Anaeromyxobacter diazotrophicus: one gene and its partner. The protein of the gene in region 1 interacts with the protein of each later gene in a pairwise test. Links are inferred from orthologs where the notes say so. Each region holds a gene or a part of one and is shown in the gene's direction. Other genes may lie near its edges.

The links. Proteins that work in one complex are often made in the same cells at the same time.
Region 2: the proteins of uvrA (region 1) and uvrB interact in binary tests that used the Escherichia coli proteins (3 or more experiments, as listed by UniProt). The link is inferred for Anaeromyxobacter diazotrophicus from one-to-one orthologs.

What each region holds. Positions count from the first base shown.
Region 1 is NZ_BJTG01000014.1:31,341-38,975, forward strand. The notes cover bases 2,520-5,924. They hold uvrA (excinuclease ABC subunit UvrA), read left to right. Parts: upstream 2,520-2,850; coding sequence 2,851-5,724; downstream 5,725-5,924. Other genes in these bases: HWY08_RS20915 (hypothetical protein), read right to left, coding at 2,520-2,754; HWY08_RS20925 (rubrerythrin family protein), read left to right, coding at 5,834-5,924. Outside these bases: HWY08_RS20900 (PQQ-dependent sugar dehydrogenase), read right to left, coding at 1-395; HWY08_RS20905 (DMT family transporter), read right to left, coding at 447-1,355; HWY08_RS20910 (DMT family transporter), read right to left, coding at 1,352-2,266; more of HWY08_RS20915, read right to left, coding at 2,263-2,519; more of HWY08_RS20925, read left to right, coding at 5,925-6,334; HWY08_RS20930 (DMT family transporter), read left to right, coding at 6,338-7,255; HWY08_RS20935 (hypothetical protein), read right to left, coding at 7,305-7,635. UniProt on the Escherichia coli protein: The UvrABC repair system catalyzes the recognition and processing of DNA lesions. UvrA is an ATPase and a DNA-binding protein. A damage recognition complex composed of 2 UvrA and 2 UvrB subunits scans DNA for abnormalities.
Region 2 is NZ_BJTG01000006.1:235,923-243,059, forward strand. Bases 2,179-5,085 are described here. They hold uvrB (excinuclease ABC subunit UvrB), read left to right. Parts: upstream 2,179-2,537; coding sequence 2,538-4,634; downstream 4,635-5,085. Other genes in these bases: cysS (cysteine--tRNA ligase), read left to right, coding at 2,179-2,498; HWY08_RS14020 (S8 family serine peptidase), read right to left, coding at 4,641-5,085. In the rest of the region: ispF (2-C-methyl-D-erythritol 2,4-cyclodiphosphate synthase), read left to right, coding at 1-990; more of cysS, read left to right, coding at 1,041-2,178; more of HWY08_RS14020, read right to left, coding at 5,086-6,632; excinuclease ABC subunit UvrC, read left to right, coding at 6,817-7,137. UniProt on the Escherichia coli protein: The UvrABC repair system catalyzes the recognition and processing of DNA lesions. A damage recognition complex composed of 2 UvrA and 2 UvrB subunits scans DNA for abnormalities.

The sequences.
Region 1 (7,635 bases):
TCGAGGCCCTTCGCGAAGGTCTCGGCGCGCTCGGCCTTCCACGCCCCGGGGCCGGCGCGCAGCACCCGGATCCGGCCGGCCGCCGTCTCCGCCACGAACAGGTCGCCGTTCGGCGCGACGCGCAGGGCGCGCGGGTTCTCGAGCCCGCTCGCGAAGCGCGCCACCGCGAAGCCCTCCGGGGCGCGGAGCGCGGCCCCCGGCGGCGCGGGCACGACGTCGGGGCCGTTGCCCGCCGAGCGCGTGGCGTAGGGCGCCGGCAGGTCGGCCGCGGTCAGGTGGCGTCGCACCCCCGGCGCATCGCCCCGCCAGCTCCCCGAGGCCGCCGCGCCGCGCTTCGCCACGGGCGTGGACAGCGCCAGGAGCGCCAGCGCGGGCAGGGCGAGGAGGGCGCGCACGGGCCGTGGCCTAACCGCGCGCGGGGGCGGGCGCAGCGCGGGCCCGCGGGGTCACGGCGGCGGCGCCACCGCCACCACCGGCGCCGTGCGCCGGCTTCCCCAGGCAGTCCCGTATGCCACCCCGGCCACCGCCAGCGCCGTCCCGGCCAGCGCGGGGAGCCCGGGCTTCTCGCCGAGGAGCGGCAGCGCCAGCGCGTACTGGGCGATGGGGGTGAGCTGCAGCCACACCGCCGCCTCGGAGACCGACAGCGCGCCGTAGGCTTCCGTCATGAGCACCTGCGCCGCGAAGGCGGCGAGCGCCACGGCCAGCGCCACCGCCCAGACCGGCCCGAGCGCCGGCCACGGATCCAGCGCGAACGGGAGCACCACCGGCAAGCCGGCCAGGCAGAACCAGAAGAAGATGGTGGGGGCGTTGTCGGTGCCGCGCATGGCGCGGATGACGTTGGCGCTCGTGGCCGCGAAGACGGCCGCCGCCACCGCCGCCACCTCGCCCCAGCCCACCCCCACCCGCAGCGCCCCCTCGCCGAGCACGAGCGCCACGCCGCCGGTGGCCACCAGCAGCGCCACCACCAGGTGGACGGTGGGGCGCTCGCCGAAGGCGAAGAAGGACATCCCGGTCGCCAGGACGGGGAAGAGGTTGTAGAGGAGCCCCGCCTCGCCGGCCGGGATGCGGGCCAGCGCCGCGAAGTAGAGCACCACCACCAGTCCCCCGGAGAGGCCCCGCGAGACGAGCAGCCGGTAGTTGCTCGGGCGGTAGAGCGCGGGCCGGAGCCGGAACACCGCCAGCGAGACCAGCGCCCCCACCGCGAAGCGCACCACCGACAGGTGCCCGGCGGTGAAGCCGCCCGGGCCGCGCGACAGGCGGCGCGCCAGCACGGCCATGAGCCCGAAGCAGACGGCGGAGCCGGCGAGCTCGAGCCGCGCCAGCGCGCGGCGCCGCGCGTGCGCCCGGTCCGTCATGCCGGCTCGACCGGCTCGGCGATGGGCGCCGGCGGGAGCCCCTCGGCCGGGCGGTGGCCGAGGACGCTGCCGTACACCACGCCGCAGGCGCCGAGCACGAGGCCGCAGGCGCCGACCGGCGAGAGGCGCTCGCCCAGGATGGGGAGCGCCCACAGGAAGCTGGCCGCCGGGGTGAGCTGCTGCCAGAGCGCCGCCTCGGCCACCGTGAACACGCCGTAGGCGTGGGTCATGAGGATCTGCGCGAAGAAGGAGAGCACGCCCACCGCCACCGCCAGCGCCCACAGCCGCGGGTCGGTGGGCCAGGGCCCCCCCGAGAACGGGGCCGCCATGACGAGCCCGCCCAGGCAGAACGAGAAGAAGATGGTCGGGGCGTTGTCGGTGGGCCGGAGGGCCCGGATGGCCACCACCGCCCCGCCCCCGAGCACCGCCGAGGCGAGGCCGGCCAGGACGCCGGCGTCGGCGACCGCCAGCAGCGCACCGGCGCCCGGCGCGATCACGAGCCCGACGCCGACGGTGACGAGCGCCAGCGCCAGCGCGAGGTGGACCGTCGGCCGCTCGCCCAGCGCGAAGACCGAGATCCCCACCGCGAAGACGGGGAAGAGGTTGTTGAGGAGCGTGGCCTGCCCGGCCGGGATGCGCGCCAGCGCGATGAAGTAGAGCAGCACCGCCAGGCCGCCCTGCAGCCCGCGGCTGACGAGGAGCCACCGCCGCACCGGCCGGAAGGTGCCGGGCCGCAGCCGGAACAGCGCGAGGGTCATGGCGGCGCCCACCGCGAAGCGGACGGTGGTCATCTGGGCGGCGGTGAAGCCCGTCCCGCCGCGCGAGGCGAGCCGCGCCACCGAGGCCATGAGCCCGAAGAGCGCGCCCGAGACGAAGAGCTGTCCGCGCGCGGCGAGCCGTTTCGTCTTCATGACGCGCGGATCGCCTCGAGCTCGGCGGCGAGCGCGCCGGAGAAGCGCACCAGGTCGGCCTGCGCGGCCCGGAACCGGAACAGCGCCAGCTCGCCGCCGGGCCCGCCTCCGCCGGCCGCCTCGGCCAGGAAGCCGGAGAGATCGAGGCCGATCTCGACCACCGCGCCGCCCGGGGTCGCGCCGAGCTGGACAGCGAGGGGCGCCTCGCCGCCGGCGCGCCAGGCGAAGCCCTCGCCCTCGCCGCGCAGGAGCGCCGCCGTGGCGGCCAGGAGCTCGTCGACCTGGGCCGCCGCCACCCGCAGCGGCGGCAGGCGCACGAGCGGCCACCACTCGCCGTCGCGCGCGTCGTGGTACTCGACCGCGGCGGTCGCGAGCAGGTCGAGCGCAGGCTCGGCCGCGCCGCCGCCGGGGGGGCCGGCGGGCGAGGCCCGGCCCGCCAGGGTCAGCGCACAGCGCAGCGCGCCGCGGTCGTTGCGAAGCTCGGCCATGTGCCCCGTGGAATACCGCCTTTCGCCCGGCGGGGGAACGGCGTGAGCGCTCCGTCGCTGGCCCTGCGGGGCAGAGCCGGTTAAGACAGCGAATCCATGAGCGAGCCCGAAACCATCGTCGTGAAGGGGGCCCGCGAGCACAACCTGAAGTCGGTCCAGCTCGAGATCCCCAAGAAGAAGCTGGTCGTCTTCACCGGGGTCTCCGGCTCCGGGAAGAGCTCGCTCGCCTTCGACACCCTCTACGCCGAGGGCCAGCGCCGCTACGTCGAGTCCCTCTCCTCGTACGCGCGCCAGTTCCTCGGGCAGATGGAGAAGCCCAAGTACGACACCATCCGCGGGCTCTCCCCGACCATCTCCATCGAGCAGAAGGCCGCCTCGAACAACCCGCGCTCGACGGTGGGGACCATCACCGAGGTCCACGACTACCTGCGCGTGCTGTACGCCTCCATCGGGGTCCAGCACTGCCCGAGCTGCGGGCGCCCGGTCGGGAAGCAGACGGCCCAGCAGATCGTCGAGACGCTCCTGGCCATGCCGGAGGGCTCGCGCCTCCTCCTGCTCGCGCCGCTGGTCCAGAACCGCAAGGGTGAGTACCGCGAGCTCCTCGGCGACGCGCACAAGCGGGGCTTCGCGCGCGTCCGGGTGGACGGCGTGGTCCACTCGCTCGAGGAGCGGCTCGTCCTCGACAAGAAGCTGAAGCACGACATCGAGCTGGTGGTCGACCGGGTGGTGGTGAAGCCGGACCTCCGCGCCCGCCTCACCGACTCCGTCGAGACGGCGCTGCGCGAGGGCAAGGGCACGCTCATCGCGGCCGACGCGGCCCAGGAGCAGAAGGTCGGACCGGGGGTCGATCCGGAGGAGTACAAGAAGCACGACCGCTTCTTCTCCGAGCAGAGCGCCTGCCCGGTGTGCGGCCTCTCCTTCGGCGAGCTGGCGCCCCAGAACTTCTCGTTCAACAGCCCGCTCGGCTCCTGCCAGGAGTGCCAGGGCCTCGGCACCCGCGCCGAGATGGACGTGGACCTCATCATCCCCGACCCGTCGCTCACCATCCGCGAGGGCGCCATCGACCCGTGGGCGAGCGGGATGGAGAAGGGCGAGGGCTGGACCTTCGAGTTCGTCGAGCACCTCTCGCGCGCGCTCGGCATCGACCTCGACACCCCCTGGTCGAAGCTGCCCAAGGCGCAGCGCGAGATCGTCCTCAACGGCAACGAGGGGACGAACCGCGCCCGGATCGTCTGGGAGGGGGTGGTGAACCAGCTCCACCGACGGTTCAAGGCGACCGGCTCGGAGGCGATGCGGCGCTACTACATGCGCTACTTCTCCGACAAGCCATGCCCCACCTGCCAGGGCGAGCGCCTCCGGCCGGAGAGCCGGGCGGTGGAGATCCGCGGCAAGAGCATCGTCGAGCTGTCGGGCCTCACCATCACCGAGGCGCACGCCTGGCTCGACCAGCTCGACCTCCAGGGCCACCAGGCGCGCATCGCCGACGAGCTGCTCAAGGAGATCAAGAACCGCCTCAAGTTCCTCCTCGACGTGGGCCTCTCCTACCTCACGCTCGACCGGCCCGGCCCGTCGCTCTCCGGCGGCGAGAGCCAGCGCATCCGGCTCGCCTCGCAGATGGGGTCCGAGCTCACCGGCGTCATCTACATCCTCGACGAGCCGTCGATCGGGCTGCACCAGCGCGACAACGGCAAGCTGCTCGGCACGCTCAAGCGGCTGCGCGACATCGGCAACTCCGTCATCGTGGTGGAGCACGACGAGGAGACGATGGAGGAGTCCGACTGGCTGGTGGACTTCGGGCCGGGCGCGGGCGAGCACGGCGGCGAGATCGTGGCGCAGGGCACGCCCGAGGAGGTGAAGCGGCACCCCGCCTCGCTCACCGGCGCCTACCTCTCCGGCCGGCGAGAGATCGCGGTGCCGGAGCGGCGCCGCGCGGCGCACGGCGCGCTGACCGTCGCGGGCGCGAGCGCGAACAACCTGAAGGACGTGACGGTCAAGTTCCCGCTCGGCACCCTCACCGCGGTCACCGGCGTCTCGGGCGCCGGGAAGTCCACCCTGGTGAACGCGATCCTGCGCCCGGCGCTCACCCGGCTCCTCTACGGCACCCGCGAGGTGCCCGGGAAGCACCAGGCCATCCTCGGCCACGAGCAGATCGACAAGGTCATCGACATCAACCAGCAGCCCATCGGGCGCACGCCGCGCTCGAACCCCGCCACCTACACCAAGGTGTTCGACCTCATCCGCGAGGTCTTCGCCCAGACCCCGGAGGCGCGCGCCTTCGGGTACCAGCCCGGCCGCTTCAGCTTCAACGTGAAGGGCGGCCGCTGCGAGGCGTGCCAGGGCGACGGCATGAAGCTGGTGGAGATGCACTTCCTCGCCGACGTGCTCGTGCCGTGCGAGGTGTGCCACGGCAAGCGCTTCAACGAGGCGACGCTGCGGGTCCAGTTCAAGGGCAAGAACATCGCCGAGGTGCTCGACCTCTCGGTGCACGAGGCGATGGCGCTGTTCGCGAACCACCGCGAGATCCTGCGGGTCCTGCAGACGCTCGACGACGTCGGCCTCGGCTACGTGAAGCTGGGGCAGCCCTCCCCCACCCTCTCCGGCGGCGAGGCCCAGCGCATCAAGCTCTCGCGCGAGCTGGCGCGGGTCGGCACCGGCCGGACGCTCTACATCCTCGACGAGCCGACCACCGGCCTGCACTTCGAGGACACGCGCCGCCTGCTCCAGGTGCTCGACCGGCTGGTGGAGGCGGGCAACTCGGTGGTGGTGATCGAGCACAACCTCGACGTCATCAAGTGCGCCGACTGGGTGGTGGACCTCGGCCCCGAGGGCGGGGCCGGCGGCGGGCTCGTCATCGCCGAGGGCACGCCGGAGCAGGTGGCGGCGGCGAAGGAGAGCTCCACCGGGCACTACCTGGCGAAGGTCCTGCGCGCGCACCGCGCCCGCCGGCCCGCCACCGAGCGCAGCGCCTGAGCCTGGTCATGGACAGCAGCGCCCCCGTCCTGTAGGGCGGGGGTTCGCCGCCCGCCGTGCCGCGGCGGGCGGGACGAGCCCCGCCCCTACACGTCGACAGGAGCCCCAGATGCCCACCACCGTCGAGAACCTCCAGGTCGCCTTCGCCGGCGAGAGCCAGGCCAACCGCAAGTACCTCGCCTTCGCCCGGAAGGCGGAGAAGGAGGGCTACCCGCAGATCGCGAAGCTGTTCCGCGCCGCCGCCGAGGCCGAGACGATCCACGCGCTGGCGCACCTCGGCAACATGGGCGGCGTCGGCTCCACGCTCGAGAACCTGCGCGCCGCGGTCTCGGGGGAGACCTACGAGTTCACCGAGATGTACCCGCCCATGGTGGCGCAGGCGCAGGCGGAGAACCACAAGGCGCGCCACATGCTGGGGTTCGCCAACGCCGCGGAGAAGGTCCACGCGGGCCTCTTCGGCCAGGCGCTGCAGGCGCTCGAGGCGGGCGCCGACCTCTCCAAGATGGACGTCTACCTCTGCCCGGTCTGCGGCGACGTCGAGTTCGGCAACCCGCCCGACAAGTGCCCGATCTGCGGCGCGCCTGCGTCGAAGTACCAGAAGATCGGCTGACCGGTGGCGGGCGCGGCGAAGGCGGTCGCGGCCCCGGCGGCCGGCTCGCCCCGGCCCGCCCGCCGCACCGCCGCCGTCCTCCAGGTGCTGACGGCGGCGGCGCTGTGGGGCGTGAACGGGGTGGTGGCGCGCGCGCTCTTCCAGCGCGCCGTCGACCCGGGCCACCTGGTGCAGGTCCGCATGCTGGTGGGCGGGCTGGCGCTCGTCCCGCTCGCGCTGGCGCGGGGCGTGGCCCCCGGCGCGTTCGCGCCGCGGCGGCTGCCCGCGCTGGCGCTCTACGCGCTGTTGCTGGCCGCCGTCCAGCTCACCTACTTCCAGGCGATCGCCGCCGCCGGCGTGGCGGTCGCCATCTTCCTCCAGTACACGGCGCCGCTCCTGGTGGCCGCCTTCGAGGCGGTCCGGGCGCGGCGCCTCCCCTCCCCGCTGGTGGCGGCGGCGCTCGCGACCGCCAGCGCCGGCTCGGCGCTCCTGGTGCTGCCGGGCGGCGGGGTCCGGGTCCCGGCGGCCGGCCTGGCCTGGGGGCTCGGGGCGGCGTTCGCGTTCGCGAGCGCGACGGTCACCGCGGGCGAGCTGCGCCGGGGCGGGCTGGGCGCCATCCCGCTCCTCGCGGTCGGGCTCACGCTCGGCTCGCTCGTCTTCGTGCCGGTGCGCACCCCGTGGCAGGCGCTCGCCAGCATCCCGCCGGCCGACGTGCCGTACTTCCTGTACGTGGCGCTGCTCGCGAGCGCCCTGCCGTTCACGCTCTACGCGGCGGCCCTGGCGGTGCTGCCCGGCAGCGTCGCCATGCTGCTCGCGATGCTGGAGCCGGTGCTCGCGGCGGCGCTCGCCTGGGTCGCGCTCGGCGAGGCGCTCTCGCCGCTGCAGCTCGCCGGCGGCGCGCTCATCCTCGGCGCCATCGCCCTCGCCGCGCGCGTCAAATGAAGAGGGCCGGCGCGAGCCGGCCCTCCGCGCTGCGTCGAGGTGGCGCCCCTCAGGCGGCCTTGGCCGCCTTCTGGTGGCACTTGCACTCGCCCTTCGGGCAGGCGCAGTCCTTCCCCTTCGCGCACTCGCAGCCCTTCTTCTCGGGCTCGGCAGCCGAGTACTTGGGGGCGCCACAGTTCGCGCACTTGCACTGGCCCTTGGGGCAGGTGCAGCCCTTGCCGCCCTTCGTGCACTCGCACTTGACGGTCCCCTCGGCCTTCTTCTCCGGGGCCGCCGCGGCGGGCTTCGGCGCAGGCGCCGCGTCGGGGGTCGCCTGGGGCTTCGCGCCCTTCTCGGCGGCGGCCTTCTTGGCGCAGTCGCAGTCCTTGCCGCAGGCGTAG
Region 2 (7,137 bases), on another replicon or contig:
GAGGCGCGCGCCGCGGCCGACCTGGCCGGGCTGGGGAAGCCGGTGCGCGCGGTGGCGGGCGGCCCCGCCCGCGCCGACTCGGTGAAGCGCGGGCTCGCCGCGGCCGACGACTGCGCGCTGGTGCTGGTCCACGACGCCGCGCGGCCGTTCGCGACGCCGGCGCTGGTCCGCGCGGTCGCGCTGGCGGCCGCGGCGGAGGGGGCCGCGCTGGCCGCGCTGCCGGCGAGCGACACGGTGAAGGAGGCGGCGCCGAACGCCGGCGGGGCCCCGCGCGCCGGCCGCACCCTCGACCGCCGCACGCTCTGGCTGGCGCAGACGCCGCAGGGCTTCCGCGCCGAGGTGCTGCGGCGCGCCTTCGCCGAGGCGGGGGCGGCCGCGGCCGAGGCCACCGACGAGTGCGCGCTGGTGGAGCGGCTCGGGCTCCCGGTCGCGCTCGTCCCGGGGGAGGCGGGGAACTTCAAGATCACGAGCGCCGAGGACGTGGAGCGGGCGCGGGCGCGGCTGGAGGCGCCGGTCGCGATGGGGGTCGGCTACGACGTCCACCCCTTCGGGCCCGGCCGCCGGCTGGTGCTGGGCGGGGTGGAGTTCGAGGGCGACGGCCTGGTCGGCCACTCGGACGCGGACATCTGCGCCCACGCCATCGGCGACGCCGTGCTGGGCGCCGCCGGGCTGGGCGACCTGGGCCGCCACTTCCCCGACACGGACGACCGCTGGAAGGGCGTCTCCTCGCTCGTCCTCCTGCGCGAGATCGCCCGCAAGGCGGCGGCCGCCGGCTGGCGGGTCGGCAACTGCGACGTGACCCTGGCGGCGCGCCGGCCGAAGATCGCGCCCCGCGCCGAGGAGATGCGCGCCCGGCTGGCGGAGGCGCTCGGCGTCGCCCCGGCGCAGGTGAACGTGAAGGCCACCACCGGCGAGCGGCTCGGCTTCGTCGGCCGCGGCGAGGGCATCGCCGCGCACGCGGTCGCGCTGCTCTACCGCGCCGCCCTTTAGCGGCCGGGTTCTCGACACCGGCGCGCGCTTCCGGGCTAGGATCGACCGCGATGGCCATCCAGATCCACGACACCCTCGCCGGGAAGAAGCGCGAGTTCGTCCCCCTCGAGCCGGGGCAGGTCCGCTTCTACGCCTGCGGCCCCACCGTCTACGACCACGCCCACGTCGGGCACGCGCGCAGCTACGTGGTCTGGGACGTGGTGGTGCGCCACCTCCGCGCCCGCGGCTACCAGGTGAAGTACGTCCGCAACTTCACCGACGTGGACGACAAGATCATCAAGCGCGCGAACGAGCGGGGCGAGGATCCCATCGCGCTGGCGGACTTCTACGCCCGCGCCTTCGACGAGGACATGGCCGCGCTCGGCAACGGGCCGCCGGACGTGGCGCCGCGCGTCTCCGGGCACCTGCCGCAGATCGTCGCGCTCATCGAGCGCCTCGTCGCGCGCGGCTTCGCCTACGCGCCCGGGAACGGCGACGTCTACTACGCGGTCCGCAAGTTCCCCGAGTACGGCCGCCTGGCCAAGCGCAACCTCGACGATCTGCTGTCGGGCGCGCGCGTCGACCCCGGCGAGGCCAAGCGCGACCCGCTCGACTTCGCGCTGTGGAAGGGCGCGAAGCCCGGCGAGCCGGCCTGGGACTCGCCCTGGGGCCGGGGGCGGCCGGGCTGGCACATCGAGTGCTCGGCCATGAGCGCCGCGCACCTCGGCGAGCCCATCGACCTCCACGGCGGCGGCAAGGACCTCGTCTTCCCCCACCACACCAACGAGATCGCGCAGTCGGTGGCGGCCGGGGGCGAGGGGGAGCTCCGCGCGGAGGGGTACTCCCGTTACTGGATGCACCACGGCTTCGTCGAGATCGACGACCAGAAGATGTCGAAGTCGCTCGGCAACTTCTTCACCGTGCGCGACGTGCTGGCCAAGTTCGACCCGGAGGCGGTGCGGGTCTTCCTGCTCAACACCCACTACCGCAACCCCATCAACTACAGCGACGCGGTGCTGGTGGAGGCGGAGAAGCGGCTCGTCTACCTGTACGAGACGCTGCAGAAGGCGGACGCGCTCGGCGCCGGCGCGCCGGCCGGCGAGGGCGCCGCCGACGGCGACCTCGTCGAGGCCTGCCGCGCCGCGCTCGACGACGACTTCAACACCGCCGCCGTGCTCGGCCTGCTCGCCGACGCGTTCACCGCCGCCAACGCCCTCGCCGACAAGAAGGGCAAGAAGACCCCGGAGGACCGGGCGCGCCTGGCCCGCTTCGCCCGCGACGCGCGGCTCGCCGGCCACGAGCTCGGCATCGTGCAGCGGCCTCCGGCAGCGGCGCTGGCGGCGCTGCGCGACCGGGCCGCGGCGCGGCGCGGCGTCGACCAGGCGCTGGTGGCCCGGCGCCTCGAGGAGCGCGCCGCGGCGCGGAAGGCGAAGGACTTCGCCCGCTCCGACGCCATCCGCGACGAGCTCCTCGCCCTGGGCGTCGCGCTCATGGACGGGCCGCAGGGCACCACCTGGAAGGTGGAGTAGTCCGCGGCGGGGGCCGCCGCTCCGCGTTAAGCTCCGCGGGTGTCCTTCGCGATCAAGAGCCCCTACCAGCCGACCGGCGACCAGCCGCGCGCCGTCCGCGAGCTGACGGAGGGGCTGCGCCGCGGCGACCTGGCGCAGGTGCTCCTGGGGGTGACGGGCTCGGGCAAGACCTTCACCGTCGCCAACGTGGTGGCGGAGGTGAAGCGGCCGACGCTCGTCATCGCCCACAACAAGACCCTGGCGGCGCAGCTCTACGGCGAGTTCAAGGAGCTCTTCCCCGACGCCGCCGTCCACTACTTCGTCAGCTACTACGACTACTACCAGCCCGAGGCGTACGTCCCCTCGACCGACACGTACATCGAGAAGGACTCGTCCATCAACGACGAGATCGACCGCATGCGGCACGCGGCGACCCACGCGCTCCTCACCCGCAACGACGTGCTCATCGTGGCGTCGGTGTCGTGCATCTACGGCCTCGGCACCGCCGAGGCGTACTACGGGCTGTTGCAGCAGGTGGAGAAGGGCCAGGAGTTCCTGCGCGACCGCTTCATCCGCTCCCTCATCGACATCCAGTACGAGCGGAACGACCTCGACTTCCACCGCGGCACCTTCCGCGTCCGCGGCGACACGCTCGAGGTCTTCCCTCCGTACGAGGAGGAGCGCGCCGTCCGCATCGAGTTCTTCGGCGACGTGGTGGACCGCATCACCGAGTTCGACCCCCTGCGCGGCCAGAACCTGGGGGAGCTGGACAAGGTCGCCATCTTCCCCAACAGCCACTACGTCTCGGCGCCGGAGACGCGCAAGCGCGCCATCGACGGGATCTGCGAGGAGCTGCGCGGCCGGCTCCAGGAGCTGCGCGCGCAGGACAAGCTGGTCGAGGCGCAGCGGCTCGAGCAGCGGACGATGTTCGACCTCGAGATGCTGGAGCAGATGGGCTTCTGCTCGGGGATCGAGAACTACTCGCGCTGGCTCTCCGGGCGCCGGGCCGGCGACGCGCCGCCCTGCCTCATCGACTACTTCCCGAAGGACTTCCTGCTCGTCATCGACGAGTCCCACCAGACCGTGCCGCAGATCGGCGCCATGTACCGCGGCGACCGCTCCCGCAAGGAGACGCTGGTGGACTTCGGCTTCCGCCTGCCCTCGGCGCTCGACAACCGCCCGCTCAAGTTCGAGGAGTTCGAGCGCATCGTGAAGCAGGGCATCTACGTCTCCGCCACCCCGGCCCGGTACGAGCTCGACCGGGCGGGCGGCGTGGTGGTGGAGCAGATCATCCGGCCCACCGGCCTCGTGGACCCGGAGGTGGAGGTGCGGCCGGTCGGGACGCAGGTGGACGACCTCCTGGCGGAGGTGCGGACGCGCGCCACGGCGGGCGAGCGCGTCCTCGTCACCACCCTCACCAAGCGCATGGCGGAGGATCTGACCGAGTACTACACCGACGTCGGCGTCCGCTGCCGCTACCTGCACTCCGACATCGACACGCTGGAGCGGAGCGCCCTCATCCGCGACCTGCGGCGGGGCGAGTTCGACGTCCTCATCGGCATCAACCTGCTGCGCGAGGGGCTCGACATCCCGGAGGTGTCGCTGGTGGCGGTGCTCGACGCCGACAAGGAGGGGTTCCTGCGCAGCGAGGTCTCGCTCATCCAGACCATCGGCCGCGCCGCCCGCAACCTGAACGGCCGGGTGCTGCTCTACGCCGACAAGGTCACCGACTCGATGCGCAAGGCGCTCGACGAGACGAACCGGCGGCGCGAGATCCAGCGCCGGTACAACGAGGAACACGGGATCACTCCCCAGTCGGTGCGGAGGAACATCACCGACCTGCACCTGGCCGAGGCCCCGGCGGGCGAGCTGCCCGTGCCGCTGGCGGCCGACGGCGCCGAGTACCAGCCGGAGGAGCTCCCGCGCATGATCGCCGAGCTGGAGAAGGAGATGAAGGCCGCCTCGCAGGCGCTCGAGTTCGAGCGGGCGGCCCAGCTCCGGGACCGCGTCCTGGCGCTGAAGGACCTCCAGCTCGGGGTGGTGCGGAAGCTCGGCGTCGGGATGAAGGGCCTGCTCGGCTCGGGGGCCAACCTCGCGGCCGGCGACGCGGCCCGGGCGCCTCGCCGGGCCCAGGCGATGCGGCGCCGGCGCCGGTGAGCGGCGCTACTGCACCACCGTGACCGCCGCGTCGTCGACGAGGAAGCTCGTCTGGAGCGTGGGATCCTCGGCGGCGTGGAGGTGGAGGCGGATGGTCCTGCCGCGCCACGCCGAGAGGTCGAAGCGCCACTGGGTCCAGCCGCTCGACGCGTCGAGGTTCGAGAAGGCGCCGAGCGTGCCGAGGAGGCTTCCGGCGCCGTCGCGCACGGTGACGGTGAGCGTGTCGAAGGCGGTCGAGGCGCTGGTCTCGGCGGTGGTCACTTGCAGCCAGAAGCTGAAGCTCGCGCCGCAGGCGCCGGCGGGGAGGGTGACCTCCTGCCAGAGGTCGTCCACGTGGGGGCTGCCGTAGCCGTCGAGCCAGGCCTTCCAGCCGCCGCTGTGCGCGGCCGGCGAGGTGGTCGGGTCGAGGACGCCGGCGGTGGCGACCCACGGCGCGGCGGTGCCCGCCTCGAAGCCGGGGTTGGCGAGGAGCTGGCGGGTGGCGGCGCAGGCGGCCGCGGGCGCGGCGTTCGCCACCGTCACGGACACGGCGGCCGACTCGCCGGCGTGGCCGGCCGCGTCGTAGGCCCGGCTGGTGAGGGTGTGCGGCCCGTTCGCGGCCGCGGTGGTGTCCCAGGGCGCGGTCCAGGGCGGCGCGGCCGCGGTGGCGACGAGCGCCCCGTCGACGTAGAGCTCGACGCGCGTCACGCCCACGTCGTCGCTGGCGGTCGCGGCGAAGGTCACCACGCCCGACACGGTGGCGCCGGGGGCGGGCGCGCTCACGCCGGTCGCCGGCGCGGTGGCGTCCGCGGGAGCGCCGAAGCCCAGGAACCCGGTGAAGAGCAGCGCGTCCGGGGAGCCGGTTCCGACCCCCGAGAGCTGGCCGGAGGTGGCGTTCGCGGTGAGCGCCGCCGCCACCTCGGCCGGCGTCGCCGACGGGCGCTGCGACAGGACGAGGGCCGCGGCCCCGGCGACGTGCGGGGTCGCCATCGAGGTCCCGCTGAGCGTGTTCGTGGCGGTGTCGGAGGTGAACCACGCCGAGGTGATGCCCACGCCCGGCGCGTACAGGTCGAGGCAGCTGCCGAAGTTCGAGAACGAGGCCTGGGCGTCCGAGGCGTCGGAGGCGCCCACGGTCAGGGCGGCCGGGAGGCGCCCCGGCGACTGCGTGCAGGCGTCGAGCGCGCCGTTGCCCGCCGCCACCGCGAAGGTGACGCCGGCGGCGATGGCGCTCTGCACCGCCTGGTCGAGGGTGGCCGAGGCCGCGCCGCCCAGGCTCAGGTTCGCGACCGCCGGCGAGAGGTGGTTGGCGGCCACCCAGTCGATCCCCGACAGCGCGGACGAGACCGACCCGGCCCCGGTGCAGTCGAGGACGCGCACCGACCACAGCCGCGCGCCCTTCGCCACGCCGTGGGTCGAACCCCCCAGCGTGCCCGCCACGTGCGTCCCGTGGCCGTTGCAGTCGTCGGTGCCGTGGCCGTCGTCCACGGCCGTGAAGGCGCCCGCGGCGCGGCCGCCGAACTCCGCGTGCGTGGCGCGGATCCCGGTGTCGATGACGTAGGCGTTCACCCCCGCGCCGTCCGCGCCGTAGCCGTAGCTGCCGTCGAGCGGCAGGCCGCGCTGGTCGAGGCGGTCGAGCCCCCAGGGGGCGCCCACCTCGATCCCCTCGGCGTGGAGCTCGCCGTCCTCCTCCACCCGCGCGACGCTCGGGTCCTGCGCGAGCGCCTGCGCCTGGGCGTCCGTCAGCTCCGCCAGGAAGCCGCGCAGCGCGTGGCGCCAGGTGCCCGCCACCCGCCCGCCGTGCTGGCCGGCGAGCGCGGCGGCGTCGATCGCCACGTCGTGCTCCTTGGCGAGGTCGTCGCGCAGCACCACGAGGTAACGGCCGCCCACCGGGTGCGCGACGCGGAGCACCGCGCCGGACTGGGTGTGGAGCGCCGGCGCCCCAGGGCCGCTCGTGGCGCCGGGGCCGCAGGCGAGGAGCGGTCCCGCCAGCAGCAGCGCGGCGGCGGAGCGGAGGTGCATCGAGGGTCCTCGCGGGCGGGCGGACGGCGCGCCTCCGGGCGGCTGGCCACCGGGTTCGACTGTGCCCCTGGGGGGTTCCCTCGATCAACGGGGACAAGGTGCGCAGGAGGTGGCGCGCGTGCGGTCGTCTGGCAGGAGGGACGACCGGCGCAAGCCGTGGGAACCGCTTAGAATCCCGCCGCAGATGGACGCCGCCCTGCGACAGAAGCTGGCCGACCTGCCGCCCGAGCCGGGCTGCTACCTCATGAAGGACCGGGCCGGGGAGGTGGTCTACGTCGGGAAGGCGTCGAGCCTCCGCTCCCGGGTGCGCAGCTACTTCGACGCGGGGCGGGGCGACGAGCGGGCCTTCGTCGCGCTGCTCGACGACCTCCTCGGCGACATCGACGTCATCGTCACCCGCTCCGAGAAGGAGGCGGTGCTCCTCGAGAACGAGCTCATCAAGAAGCACCACCCGCGCTTCAACGTCCGCCTGCGCGACGACAAGGACTTCATCGTCCTGCGGCTC